DNA from 3 places in the Bifidobacterium sp. KRGSERBCFTRI genome. Region 2 is predicted to be linked to each of the others. Evidence: riboswitches for the same ligand, from Rfam matches in the RefSeq annotation. Region 2 holds a riboswitch; each other region holds the start of a gene.

Region 1 (4,535 bases), 1.2 Mb from region 2:
GGGTCGACCACGATGTTCGTGGCCTGGTGGTCCCTGAGTTTGCGGGCGACGGTTTTCACAGATTCAACGCCCACGATGACGCCGATCTTCACGGCGGTGGGTCGAATATCGTCGAAAACCGAATCGATCTGGGCGCCCACGATGCTGGGGTCCACGGCGGCGATGGCCTGCACGCCGGTCGTGTTCTGCGCCGTGATGCCCGCCACCACGCATTCGCCGAATACATCATTGGCGAGCATCGTCTTGAGGTCGGCGGGAATGCCGGCACCGCCGGAGGAGTCGGTTGTGGCGATCGTGAGCACGGCCGGCAGCTTGGTTGCAGCAGGCTTGCGTCCGGTGTACCGGGGCTTCTCGTCGCCGCGAATGGCGGTCCAGTCATCGACCAGACGGCGAGTGGCCTGCTCCGGGTCGGTGGCGCCGGCAATGGCGGATACGACGAACCAGCCGTCGGCCTTCGTCTTGGCGAGCATGGGAATGTCGTCGGCTTTCACGCCACCGCCCACGATGAGCGGATACTTGCTCATCGTGCGCATTTCGTCGATGGAGGAGACGTTCAGCGTGGTGATATCGCCATTTTCGTCGACGATCATGCTCTCGGGCTTCGTGGCCGTCATGTGCAGTGGGCCGGCTCCTATGTAGTCGATGGTGCCTTCGGGCAGATGGTTGGCTTCGCGCACTTCGTCGACGGTTTTCGCCGACAGTCCAATGATCGCGTCAGGTCCAAGCAGCTTTCGTGCCACCACTGGATCGAGGTCGTCCTGACCTATGTGCACCCCGTCGACCTTGATGCCCTTGGCACGGGCCTCGAGCGCGGCATCGACCCGGTCGTCGACCACAAAGGCCACCGAGTGCTCCACGTGATGGCCTGCGATCTCTTCGGCGATGTCGTTCGCCAGGGAGACGATCTCGGCGACATCCTGGGTTTTGGCGCGCAGCTGGATGAAACTGGCGCCTCCGTCGAGGGCCTTGGCCACGACGTCGAGAATCGGCCGGTTGCCGCAATCGTCGGGGCCGACCACGAAATAGAAGCGCAGGTCGAAACGGTCGCGCATGGATGGGTATGGGAACGAGTTCATTGTGTCACCTGATTCGTTTGTTGTGTGCCGGCATGCCGTGCCATGGCAGATTCTAGGCCAAATAGAGCGGTGCGGAGGCGATTTCCTCCGGCGTAACGTTCCACAGAGCGTCGAGGAACGCGGTTTGGAACGATCCCGGCCCATGCGATGCTCGTTCGGCGGCTCCGGAAGATACGTTGTAGAGCATCGAGGCGGCCAGTGATGCCACCAGTGGATCGGCCACTGCAAGATAGGTGGCCGTGACACCCCCAAGCGAGCACCCGGCACCGGTGATCTTCGTCATCATCGCGCTTCCACCGGGAAGTCGGTAGACGAGTCGTCCGTCGGTGACGAGATCGACCTCGCCGGAGACCGCGACGGCCCCCGTGTGGGTGGGGGAGTGGAGCGCCAGATACGCCGCCAGATCGGTGGCCGCGGTGATGGCGGCATCCACACTGTCGGCGGCCTCCACGCCTGCGGGCCCATTGTGCTCATCCGTTCCGGCTGCATCGCCCAGTTGCCACATGTCGTGCAACACCAGTGCCTCCGATGCGTTGGCGCGGATGACGGTGGGAGGGTAATCCTTGAACCCCTTGAGGATCTCGGTGCGCGCGACGCCAACGCCGGCTGCCACCGGGTCGAGCACCCACTTGCAGCCATGGCGGCTCAGATGCTCCGAGATCTCCTGCAGTGCATCGCGGTAGAACGGCAGCAGCGTGCCCACGTTGATGTATGTGGCACCGCACGAAGAGGCCAACGAGGTCACATCGTTGGGAAGGAAGCTCATGGCGGCGGTGCCCCCCGCGGCGAGCTGCGCATTGGCCACCAGATTAATGGTGACGAAATTGGTGAATGACTGCGCAAGCGGGGTCTGCTCGCGAACATTCTGCGCCGCCTGGCGTATACGCTCACGAATGGGGTCGTCTGGTGCGACCTCGTGTAGATTGGATGTGTCGGAATTCGGCGTGGTCGACGCTGTGGTCATCTGTACTCCCTACTCTGGTGCTAGCCAACAGGTTCGAAGGGTTAGGCGCGAAGCCACTCTCAGCTCTATCAGCTCCCCTGACATGTGTATTCCAAACGTATTGAACACTCTCGACGCCTGCTGTGCTCATGCGTGTCATCACCCCACATGGGCACCGGAACGGGCTCCCTGCGTGTCAGCCGCCAACGGTAGGGTGAAGCCTTGTATAAGACCCCAAACCGTTCAAACCAGAAGGTGCATTGTGGCTAATTCCAAAATCGATGAAGTTGTCTCCCTCGCCAAGCGTCGCGGCTTCGTGTTCCCGGCCGGCGAGATCTACGGTGGCACCCGCTCTGCGTGGGACTACGGGCCGCTCGGCGTGGCGCTCAAAGACAACATCAAGCGCGAATGGTGGCGCTCGATGGTCGTCACCCGACCAGATGTCGTGGGCGTCGACACGTCGATCATCCTGCCGTCCGAGGTGTGGGTCGCCTCCGGCCACGTGTCGGTGTTCAACGATCCACTTATCGAATGCCTCACCTGCCACAAGCGTCATCGCGCCGACAAGCTCGAGGAGTCGTATGCCGAGAAGCACAACGACCAGCTGCCCCCGAATGGCCTCAAGGACATCGTGTGCCCGGACTGCGGCACCCGCGGCAATTGGACCGAACCCCGTGACTTCAACATGATGCTGCGTACGCACCTCGGTCCTGTGGAAGATGAGAACAGCCTCCATTATCTGCGACCGGAGACGGCACAGGGCATCTTCGTGGACTTCAAGAACGTGATGACCTCGTCGCGCTCCAAGCCGCCGTTCGGCATCGCCAACACCGGCAAGAGCTTCCGCAACGAGATCACGCCAGGCAACTTCATCTTCCGTACCCGCGAGTTCGAGCAGATGGAGATGGAGTTCTTCGTTGAGCCGGGCACCGATGAGGACTGGCATCAGTACTGGATCAACGCCCGCACACAGTGGTACATCGACCTCGGTGTGAACCCCGAGAATCTGCGCCATTACGAGCATCCGAAGGAAAAGCTCGCACACTATTCGAAGCGCACCGTCGACATCGAATACCGCTTCGGCTTCCAGGGCTCCGATTGGGGTGAGCTCGAGGGCGTGGCCAACCGTACCGATTTCGATCTCGGCGCCCATGCCAAGCATTCCGGCGAGGACCTGAGCTACTTCAACCAGGCCACCGGCGAGAAGTACATTCCGTACGTCATCGAGCCTGCAGCCGGTCTGTCGCGTTCGCTCATGGCCTTCCTTGTGGATGCCTACGACGTTGACGAGGCCCCGAACACCAAGGGCGGCGTAGACAAGCGCACGGTGCTGCGTCTCGACCCGCGTCTCGCTCCCGTCAAGGCCGCGGTGCTACCGTTGAGCAAGAAGCCGGAACTGCAGTCGGTGGCCCAGGACCTCGCGCAGGATCTGCGTCTCAATGACTGGATGATCGACTACGACGAATCCGGTGCGATCGGCCGCCGCTATCGTCGACAGGACGAGATCGGCACCCCGCTGTGCATCACCGTCGACTTCGACACTCTTGATGACCAGGCCGTGACGATTCGCGAGCGTGACACGATGCAGCAGGAGCGCGTGGCGCTCACCCAGGTTGCCGACTACGTGGCCAAGCGCATCAACGACAAACGTACACGTGTGCCGCTCAAACCGGTGTCGATGGGTGGCGCCGAATGGCCCGAGACCGTGCATATCGCCGAGGCCGGCGGTTTGTACTGATCTGCCATGCATCAATCGCCTGCGCCCCGTATGCCTGAGATTGCGGGACGCAGGCGATTTTGCGTACGAGGCGAGCGTGCGAATAATTCATACGATACTCTGTACAATTCGGACACATGAACGAGGGGATATGAGCGAGCAGGAGACGATACTGAACACATCCCGGCAACGCGAGGCAAGCCCAGATGCCAAGGATTGCGCAGATGCCGGTGCACGGCTTGAACCGGTTTTGGCCGGTCCGTTGGCACCGATCAGGCTCGGCGATGTCATGGTGAACACTCCGGTCATGCTCTCCCCGATGGCAGGTGTGACGAACTGGCCGTTCCGTGTGCTGTGCGAGGAATATGGGCCCGACGGCCTTTACGTGGCCGAGATGGTCACTGCACGCGCGCTGGTCGAGCGCAATCCGAAGGCGCTCAGGTTGTGCAGGTTCGCACCGAGCGAGCGCATCAGATCGCTGCAGCTGTATGGCGTGAACCCGTCGATTATGGAACAAGCGGCGCGGTTCCTGGTGGACAACGGCATGATGGATCATCTCGATCTCAATTTCGGGTGCCCGGTTCCCAAAGTCACCCGGCGTGGTGGAGGATCGGCCTTGCCATGGAAAACGGATCTGTTCACCGAGATTGTCCAGCGCGTAGTTGCGGTGTGCGAGCCGGCGAACATTCCGGTGACCGCGAAGATCCGCGTGGGGCTGGACCATGAGCATGAGACCTTCCTCGAAGCCGGGCGCATAGCTCAGGAGGAGGGGTGCAGCGCAGTGACCCTGCATGCCCGC
Region 2 (4,535 bases):
GGATGACCATAATAAAACCGCATCTCACGCGACTTCGGACTTGGCACGGAACCCAACACCAACACGCGCGATCCGGCATCCCAAACCGGACCGAATCCATGTTCCACACGCATGGGCCACTCTCCTACCACCGCATCGAATACCGCGATGCGCCTTATTGTATTGCGCAATGTTGCGGCACGACAAACGGACGTGTATGTTGATTGCGGATACGACATGAGCAGCATATTCAAAGGAGAAAACATGCTCGAACCGACCACCGTCTATACGCCATCGCCAAACCGATACGACAGCATGACCTACAACCATGCCGGCGAAAGCGGCCTCAAACTGCCGGCCATATCCCTCGGCTTCTGGCACAACTTCGGCGACACCACCCCATACGACACCATGCGCCGCATCGTGTTCACCGCATTCGACAACGGCATCACCCACTTCGACCTGGCCAACAACTACGGCCCCGAACCCGGATCGGCCGAAAAAAACTGCGGACGACTCCTGCACGAATACTTCCACCACCACCGCGACGAACTCATCATCAGCACCAAAGCCGGCTACGAAATGTGGACCGGCCCCTACGGCGACCTCGGCAGCCGCAAATACCTGCTCGCCTCACTCGACCAAAGCCTCAAACGCCTCAACCTCGACTACGTGGACATCTTCTACCACCACCACATGGATCCATCCACACCACTCGAAGAGACCATGGGCGCGCTCGCCACGGCCGTGAACAGCGGCAAGGCGCTGTATGTGGGCCTGTCCAATTATGATGGCCCCACACTCGAGAAGGCCACCGCCATTTTGGATGAGATGCATGTGCCGTTCATCATCAACCAGAACCGTTACAACATCTTCGACCGCACCGTGGAACGCAATGGGCTCAAGGAGACCGCGCACCGTCTTGGCAAGGGACTCATCACTTTCTCCCCGCTCGCCCAGGGACTGTTGACCAACCGGTATCTGAACGGCGTTCCGGCGGACAGCAGAATCGCACATGACGGACGATTCCTGCAGCAGAGCGCGTTGACGCCGGAACGGCTTCAGCAGATTCGCGACCTGAACGATCTGGCCGCCGAGCGTGGACAGACGCTCGCCGAAATGTCGCTGGCTTGGCTGCTGCACGACGGCATGGTGGCTTCGGTGCTGGTCGGAGCGTCCCGTCCACAGCAGCTGATCGACAACATCGGTGCGCTTAGAAACACTTCGTTCAGCGACGAGGAGCTCCGGCGTATCGACAAGATTTCACTGTAGCCGGGCCGCCCCCGCGCGGCAGCCGCGCACGAGGAAGCCGGGCTCCGGACGGAACCGCAACAAATGAGCCGGGCGCGTACGACATCGATCGTACGCGCCCGGCTCATGGCTTATGCGGTCGTGGATCGCAGGCTCACTCCTGCGGGTAGGAGTCGTCGAAGAAGCGGCGCTCCAGATGCACGATGGTGCGGAACACTTCGGCTTCCGGACCATCGATGGAGCAGTATTCGTTGACCAGGGAGATGAGGTCGCCGACCCACTTGCGGAAGTGCGCGCCTTCATGCAGGTCGACCCAGCCCTTGTGCGCCGGCACCTGCTGGATGACGTCGGCGTCGACGGTGCGCTTGGCCCATGCGAGGTACAGCCATTCCATGCAGCAGATCGCGGTGATCAGTTCCGGCCAGCTCTTGTCGGACAGGCTGTCGAGGTATGCGCCGTACTCCTTGTTGGCCGGGGTCGGTTCGGTCGCGTCGTATTCCTCCTGGCTGACGTGATAGGCCTCGAGGAAGTGCTCGAAGTAGGTGGCCTCGTTGTCGGCGAACCACTGCGATTGCGCCGCGAGCATGTCCTTGGTCTCCTGACGTGGGGCGAGTTTGATGAGACGCGCCATCATGCCGTTGTTATAGAACTTGAAATCCTGGATCAGGTACGCCTTGAGGATGGATTCCGGCAAGGTGTCGTCAAGCAGCTCGCTGACGAAACGCGAGTTGATGGCGTCGTACCAGTCCTCGGTGTTGAGCATGTACATGAGGTCGGCGACGGAGCCGGCTTCCGCGCCCAGCCAGGCGTAGTCTCCACTGGCGGGTTTCGTTGCTTCTGGAACGTGGTTGGTCATGATTTTCTCTTTTCTTGGATACGCCGGCGGACGGCCGGCATGTTTTCTGTGTTTGTTGTTGGATTGTGAGTTGCGTGGTTCAGGCCACGACGTCGGCCTTGCCTGATTCGAAGCGGTCGAGCACACCGGTTTTGGCGAGCGCCTTCTGTACGAACCACATGAGCGCTCCGCCGAATACGGCTCCGGAGATGACGCAGCAGACGGTGAACACAACGCCTTGCAGTGTCGACCAGCCGGCGGTGACGACCCACTCGTACAGGCCATTGGATAGGCCGGTCAACGCGCCGGCCAGGGTCACGGTGAGCAGGTTCCACTTGCGGTATGCGAAGACCGCGAAGCCGATTTCGGCGCCGAGTCCTTGGGCCATGCCGATCAGCAGTGCGTGCGTCACGCCGAATGGATTGCCCAGCAGCGTTTCGATGACCGCGGCGATGGTTTCGCCGAAGAAGGCCGCGCCGGGCTTGCGGATGATGATGGCCACGAGCGGGCCGGCGAACAGCCACATGAAATGGAAGAGTCCGCCCAGTCCCGGGGTGAGGCTGTCGAACAGGGCGGTCGGGACGGCGTAGATGAAGTCCCAGGCCCAGAAGATCACGCCGGATGCGACGGCAACAATCGCGGCCACGACGATGTCGACCACACGCCATTTGACGTTGGGTTTGCGAACTGCGGAAGACTGGTTTTCTTCAGTCATAAAGGTATGTGCCTTTCTCTTATGCAAAGGCACGGGAAGTAGAGAGACGTCCGTGCGCCGGCATTATCCGGTATACGTTCATACGGTTGAAGCGGTCGCTTCCTCTCAGCCATAATGGCCCCCGTGTCCGCAAGCGATATTACATGGTTCGGCGCGTTTCCAGGCTGGTATTCCACATGTCGGCCAAAAGTCTCGTGAAATGGAAAAATGGGTTCCGTGTTTTCCCGAAAGTCCTGGGCCTTCGGAAAAACACGGAACCCATCGATATGCGGGAAAGCCGCTGTCGGCTATGCCAGGATCGACGCCGTGTCGGTTACCGTGATCAGCGGTTCGAACAAGCGCATCGTGTTGAGCGCCAGTTCCTGGTTCTCCGGGGTGCTGCCGGCGCAGGCGTCGGCCGGAACGCGCACGGCCACGCCGTTATCGGCCGCGGCGAGCACGGTGGTGAGCACGCAGCAGTCGGTGGCCACGCCGCAGACCGTGATTTTCTTGGCTCCGCCGATCGCGTCGATCAGCTGTTGTCCCCATTTGCCGAATGTGGTGCGGTCCACCACCTGATGGCCTTCGGCGAGGGCGGCGGTCTCGTCGGTCAGGTCGTACATCGGGTCGTCCGGCGGTACCAGGAACTGCGGCCAGTCCTTGAAGTAGTCGACCCAGGCGTCCTTTGGCGGAATCGGCGCGACGTAGCGCGTGTAGACCACGCGGTCGCCGAACGCCTTGGCCAGTTTTGCGAACGCTTCGTTGGTGTCGTAGTAGGTTCCGTCGGCGCAGGCCCAAGCGGACCATTCGCTTTCGGCGAATACTTTCTGACGGTCGATGACGACCAGCCACTCATCTTCAGCGATCATCGTATGTTCCTTCCTGTGCGATCGCGCCGTTCGTCACTTGGCTTCGATGGCATCCGCCGTTTCGGATGCCGGCAGGTCGGCCTCCTGCTTGGCGATGTCTCCACGCTGGAACGCCAACGCGCCGAACAGGCCGACAAGCAGCGCCACGATCACGCCGAGGTTGGCGGATGCCCAGCTGCCGTCCTTGCCGCCGATCAGGAAGAGGAGGTAGCCCTGCCAGGTCAGCCAGTTCGCGGCGGTGTTGACCACGAGGCCCCATACGGCGTGGATACCCCCCAAGAGATGAAAAGCGCGCCATGGCTCGAAGGCACCCTGTTCATCGATATGACCACCAAACGAATCGTCTGGGCCGAAGAAAGCGAAGGCTGCTACCTTCCCCGGCTCATCAACGCCCTGATCGAACTGACATGGCCAGGATGGACCGCAATCTGGTCCCCCGAAGACACACGCGGCACATTACGCGCCACCGGAGCCGACACAGACATCATCTACACCGATCATTCGTTCAAAGACCTCGGCGACTTCGACGCCGCATCGGATATGGCCCCATGGACCATATCCAACGAAACCGACGCATTCTCCTGCACAACAGAAAACAACAAAACAATCACTTGGGGAAACTACATCGACCTCGAAAACATAGCCCTACTCGGCCCCAACAAAATGCATACGCTCGTCAACAAAGTCATCCAAGGCTGCAACGAAGGCAAACCCTGGCAATGGAACCTCCAAACACACAACAAACAACCCGAAAAAGGCATCCACATCGACTACATAAACAAAACAATAAAATGGTGGTCCATCTACGAAGACGACTGGGCCATCAACCCATTCAACGCACTATGGCCCGGATGGACGCTACATTCAAAAGGCGACAACTACGAATGGCACGAAAACATCACCGGAT
Region 3 (4,535 bases), 930 kb from region 2:
TGGTCAGGGAATCGAACGGGCCATCGCCCGCATGGTGTGTGGGTATGTCGAATGCGCTACTGCCCTGCCGAACCGCCATCCTGCGGGGCATCGGTGCCCGCGGTGGCATCAGGGTCATTCTGTTGCCGCGATTCGGCGGTGTTGCCATTATTGGTGGCATCGGGTTTTCTGGCATCCGATTCCTTGAACGAATAGGCGAGCTCACTGTACCAGGGCAGGTTCGATTGGCCCGTTTCCGTGTTCGCATTGGCATCGGACTTCGGCTGTTCGCCGCTCACCGCCTCGGGATGCTCCACCTTGATCGCCTGCTCCCCTGGGAACACATACCCGAGCCGTTCCCTGGCCTGGGCGGTTACGTATGCAGGGTCGTCCCAGCGGGCGATGTCGTTTTCGAGATCCTTCTTCTGCGCCGCGAGCACGGCTTCCTGCTTCTTGAGCGAGTTCAGCTCGCTCAGATTGATCGCATACGTGTGGAATGCGGAGATGATCTGGATGGAGCCCACCGCGATGACGAACAGTGCGATGAAGAATGCGATGGGGCCGGTGTTCGCTCCCTTCGTGTGCGTCCGCTCCTTCTTGGACGAGGAGGGCGCAGACTGTGGTTTCGAAACATGTGGCCGCTTGCTCATAGGAACGAAAATACCCGCCGCATTCGACGTGCGGCGGGTATTAGCGAATAAGGTCCCTAAGGACGGGTCACCCGGTCAAACCAGAATGCGTTTCGAATCACATGTACTTCCGGCATGCCTTGAATGCGCTGTAGCCAGCGTATTCGGCGGTCGAACCGAGCTCTTCCTCAATCTCGAGCAGGCGGTTGTACTTGGCGATGCGCTCGCCACGTGCCGGGGCGCCGGTCTTGATCTGGCCGGTGTTCTTGGCGACGGCGAGATCGGAGATCGTGGTGTCCGGCGTCTCGCCCGAACGATGGGAGACCATGGAGGTGAAGCCGTTCTTCGTGGCCAGCTCGATGGCGTCGAGGGTCTCGGAAACGGTGCCAATCTGGTTGAGCTTGACCAGCAGGGAGTTGCCGGCGCCCATATCGATGCCCTTCTTCAGACGCACCGGGTTGGTGACGAACAGATCGTCGCCGACGAACTGCAGGCGGTCGCCAAGGGCCTTGGTGATCTTGGCCCAGTCTTCCCAGCCTTCCTCCTGGAACGGATCCTCGATGGAGACGATCGGGAACTGGTCGACGAGCTTCTCGTAGAAGTCGAGCATGTACTCGGAATCACGGTCCTCACCATCGAAGTGGTACTTGCCGGTCTCCTTGTTGTAGAACTCGGAGGAGGCGACATCGAGGGCGATGCCGATCTGCTTGCCCGGCTCATAGCCGGCGGCGGAGATGGCGTCCATGATGTACTTGAGGGAATCCTCGTTGGTCTTCATCTTCGGAGCGAAGCCGCCCTCATCGCCGAGACCGGTGGCCAGACCCTGCTTCTTCAGCACGTTCTTGAGGGTGTGGTACACCTCGACGCCGGCCTGCAGAGCCTCGGAGTAGGTCTGGAAGCCGTACGGGGAGATCATGTACTCCTGGATGTCGGTGGCGAAGTCAGCGTGTGCGCCGCCGTTCATGATGTTCATGTTCGGAACCGGGAGAACATGGCCGTTGGTGCCGCCGATATAGCGGTACAGCGGCAGTTCGGCGCTCTCGGCGGCCGCATAAAGGGCGGCGAGGGAGACACCGAGGATGGCGTTGGCGCCCAGACGGCCCTTGTTCGGGGTGCCGTCGAGCTCGATCATCAGGTCATCGAGTGCGCGCTGGTCGGTGGCGTCCATGCCGATGACCTTCGGGGCGATCTCCTCGTTCACCGCCTTGACGGCACCGAGGACACCCTTGCCCTGATAGACGGACTTGTCGCCATCGCGACGCTCCCAAGCCTCGGCTTCGCCGGTGGAGGCGCCGGAGGGAACGAGACCCAGGCCGCGAGCACCGTCATCGGTGTCGAGCACGACCTCAACGGTCGGGTTGCCGCGGGAATCAAGAATCTGGCGTGCGTACACGCTTTCAATTGCTGCCACAACTTCTCCTTAATGTGCATAGGTTGTGATGACAGTTTCCAGCGTAATGAGATTGTTGGACGATTGGCGGGAGCGGATCAGAAAAAATGTGAGCGCTCCCACGACTCTTTTCGACTGCGACACGCGTATTGTCCGAGCCTTCCGACAACGTGAACAGCGACACGGGGTGCCCGGGCCATGACCTTCAAACATGCTGGAAGCGACGCCAAAGCGGGTCGGCTGGGCTGAGATCACACTCGTTGAACCTGACATAGACAATGCTATCGAAGGGAATGTCATGACCCAGTCTGCAACGAACGAGTCCGGGAACCCTTACCGGGATGCCAGTTCGATGGGCACGACCGGTGCACCGGCACGCTCCGCCGCATACGCCGTGCCCGCAGCCGAACATACCAAGACTGCGAGCCGGATCGGCACGCGATTCATTCCGTGGCATCATGGCCGCGCACCCCGCTTCTGCGCGCTGTGGGCTTCCACGGTGCTCATCGTGCTCGCGTGGGCCTTGGCCACCGGAGGACCGGCGCACAACCGTTCACTGCCCTCCCCCGGCGAAGTGTGGCAGGCGCTCCTTGCGTTGCACAGCGAGGGGCTGTTGCTGCCATCCATAGGCGTAAGCCTCTACAGAGTGTCTCTCGGCGTGGCCCTGGGTGTCGTGACGGCGGTGCCAGCCGGCATCATCGCAGGGTCAAGCACCATTGGCCATGCAATCATGGACAAGCCCATACACATGCTCAGGGCCGTGCCGTTCCCGGCGCTCTCCCCACTGCTCATCGTGCTGTTGGGCATTGGGGAGACGATGAAGGTGGCATTGATCGCCATCGGCGCGTTTGCGCTGATCTATGTGAATGTGCGCGACGGCGTGCGCGGCATCGATCCGAAACTGCTCGAATTGGCGCAGGCATACCACCTGCCCAAACGCACCGTGTTCGCGAAGATCCTGCTGCGGGGCACGCTCCCGCGCTTCATGACGGGGCTGAGGTTCGCACTCACCGTGTCTTGGATCGCGTTGGTGACCTGCGAGACGGTGAATTCCTCGGCAGGCATCGGCTACATTCTCTCGCGTTCCCAGCAGTTCTACCGGACCGACCAGATGGTGCTGTGCATTGTGCTCTATGCATTCCTGGGGCTGTTCAGCGAATGGCTGGTGGGTGCATTGGAACGGCTCGTCGTTCCATGCGCACACTGATACTCCATATAGCGGCAATCAGGTTCACCCTTACAATGACCAATCCCATGAGACATATGGGTACACCCATATGCACCCAAACAAGGAGAATCATGTCACGATCCACCATGCTCAGATTCACGTCCGCCGCATGCGCAGCGTTGCTCTCACTGTCATGCTCGGCCTGCGGCGAACCGAATGCCGCGGATTCCTCCACGACCATGCGCGTGGCCTATCTGTCGACCGCGAATTACCTGACCACCGTACGCGGCGAAGACTTTCTTGACGAGACGATGCAGCACACCAACGTCAAATTCACCGGCCCATACAACCCGACGGATGCATACTCAGCAGTGCTGTCGGGCAATGCCGATGCCACGAGCACCGGCACCGGCTCGTACATCAACTTCGTGGCGCAAGGCCAACCGTGGGTGGCCTTCGCGATCGAGTATTACACCGGTGATTCGCAAGGAATCGTGGCCTCGCCGAAATCTGGGGTGAACTCACTTGAAGACCTCTACGGCAGGAACGTTGCGATCATAAAACGCGGCGGCACCGGCGATTACGTGCTGCACAAGGCATTCGAGCATGACGGACTCGATGTAGGCAGGGTGAACATCGTCGAGATGAGCCCCTCCAATTTCCAGGCGGCTTTCACTTCGGGACAGATCGACGCATTGAGTTCCTTCGACCAGAATCTGGCCGCCGCAATGGCGACCCCGGGCGCGAAACTGCTCGTGAACGCAACGGAATACGGGAATAAGAACGTCTCGATTCATATGGTGTCGAAGGATTTCGCCACCAAGCACCCCGAAGCGGTGAAAGCGATGTATCGGGCGCTCGTCAGGGAATCCGACGTGGCGCAGGCCACGCCGTCGATCATCACCGACGCATACCGGGAATTCGGCGCATCCGATGACGTGACCGAACAGATCGCAAGGTTCAATGTGCCGGTGATCAAGCCGATTGATGCAGAGGGATTGAAGATGCTGGAATCCCAGGCGCAGGAGTATGTCGATTTCGGATTCATTGACGCAATGCCGGACTTGCAGGCGGCGTCAATGGATTGCTCGGCCTGATTGCCTCATCGGAGGTTGTGGGGGAGCCGGCCGGGAAGCCTTGCTTCGTCGAGGTGTCTGCATGGCGCGGCTCCGCTGCGTCGGCAGCACGCTCCTCAGCAATGCTTCCCGGCCGGCTCCCCCACAGCCTCCGGCATATGCAGGTTGTTCGAATTGGAAAGGGAGTGTTTCCATGGCACCAGTTGTGAACATGGACTCGGCGTCCAAGATGTTCGACGGGCGCCCCGTGCTTCGCAATGTGACCCTCACGATTCGCCAAGGCGAATTCGTGT

Evidence for each region. Region 2 has a riboswitch for thiamine pyrophosphate ahead of OGI63_RS05460 (ECF transporter S component). Riboswitches for the same ligand answer to the same signal wherever they lie in the genome.
Region 1: it holds a riboswitch for thiamine pyrophosphate, as region 2 does, so the genes downstream of both, OGI63_RS10775 (hydroxyethylthiazole kinase) here and OGI63_RS05460 (ECF transporter S component) in region 2, are expected to answer to the same signal.
Region 3: it holds a riboswitch for thiamine pyrophosphate, as region 2 does, so the genes downstream of both, OGI63_RS09680 (ABC transporter permease) here and OGI63_RS05460 (ECF transporter S component) in region 2, are expected to answer to the same signal.

The regions. Positions count from the first base shown of each region.
Region 1 is NZ_CP109653.1:2,486,092-2,490,626, reverse strand. Features, by position in the region: gene thiD (bifunctional hydroxymethylpyrimidine kinase/phosphomethylpyrimidine kinase) at 1-1,076, opposite strand, end outside; gene OGI63_RS10775 (hydroxyethylthiazole kinase) at 1,129-2,040, opposite strand; TPP riboswitch at 2,029-2,129, opposite strand; gene OGI63_RS10770 (glycine--tRNA ligase) at 2,282-3,757, shown strand; gene dusB (tRNA dihydrouridine synthase DusB) at 3,888-4,535, shown strand, end outside.
Region 2 is NZ_CP109653.1:1,292,778-1,297,312, reverse strand. Features, by position in the region: gene OGI63_RS05475 (DNA-deoxyinosine glycosylase) at 1-113, opposite strand, end outside; gene OGI63_RS05470 (aldo/keto reductase) at 244-1,251, shown strand; gene OGI63_RS05465 (TenA family protein) at 1,385-2,086, opposite strand; gene OGI63_RS05460 (ECF transporter S component) at 2,166-2,780, opposite strand; TPP riboswitch at 2,812-2,915, opposite strand; gene OGI63_RS05455 (cysteine hydrolase) at 3,068-3,628, opposite strand; gene OGI63_RS05450 (hypothetical protein) at 3,662-3,877, opposite strand; gene OGI63_RS05445 (hypothetical protein) at 3,893-4,535, shown strand, end outside.
Region 3 is NZ_CP109653.1:2,222,901-2,227,435, forward strand. Features, by position in the region: gene OGI63_RS09670 (FtsB family cell division protein) at 57-629, opposite strand; gene eno (phosphopyruvate hydratase) at 727-2,019, opposite strand; TPP riboswitch at 2,172-2,309, shown strand; gene OGI63_RS09680 (ABC transporter permease) at 2,297-3,205, shown strand; gene OGI63_RS09685 (ABC transporter substrate-binding protein) at 3,298-4,263, shown strand; gene OGI63_RS09690 (ABC transporter ATP-binding protein) at 4,436-4,535, shown strand, end outside.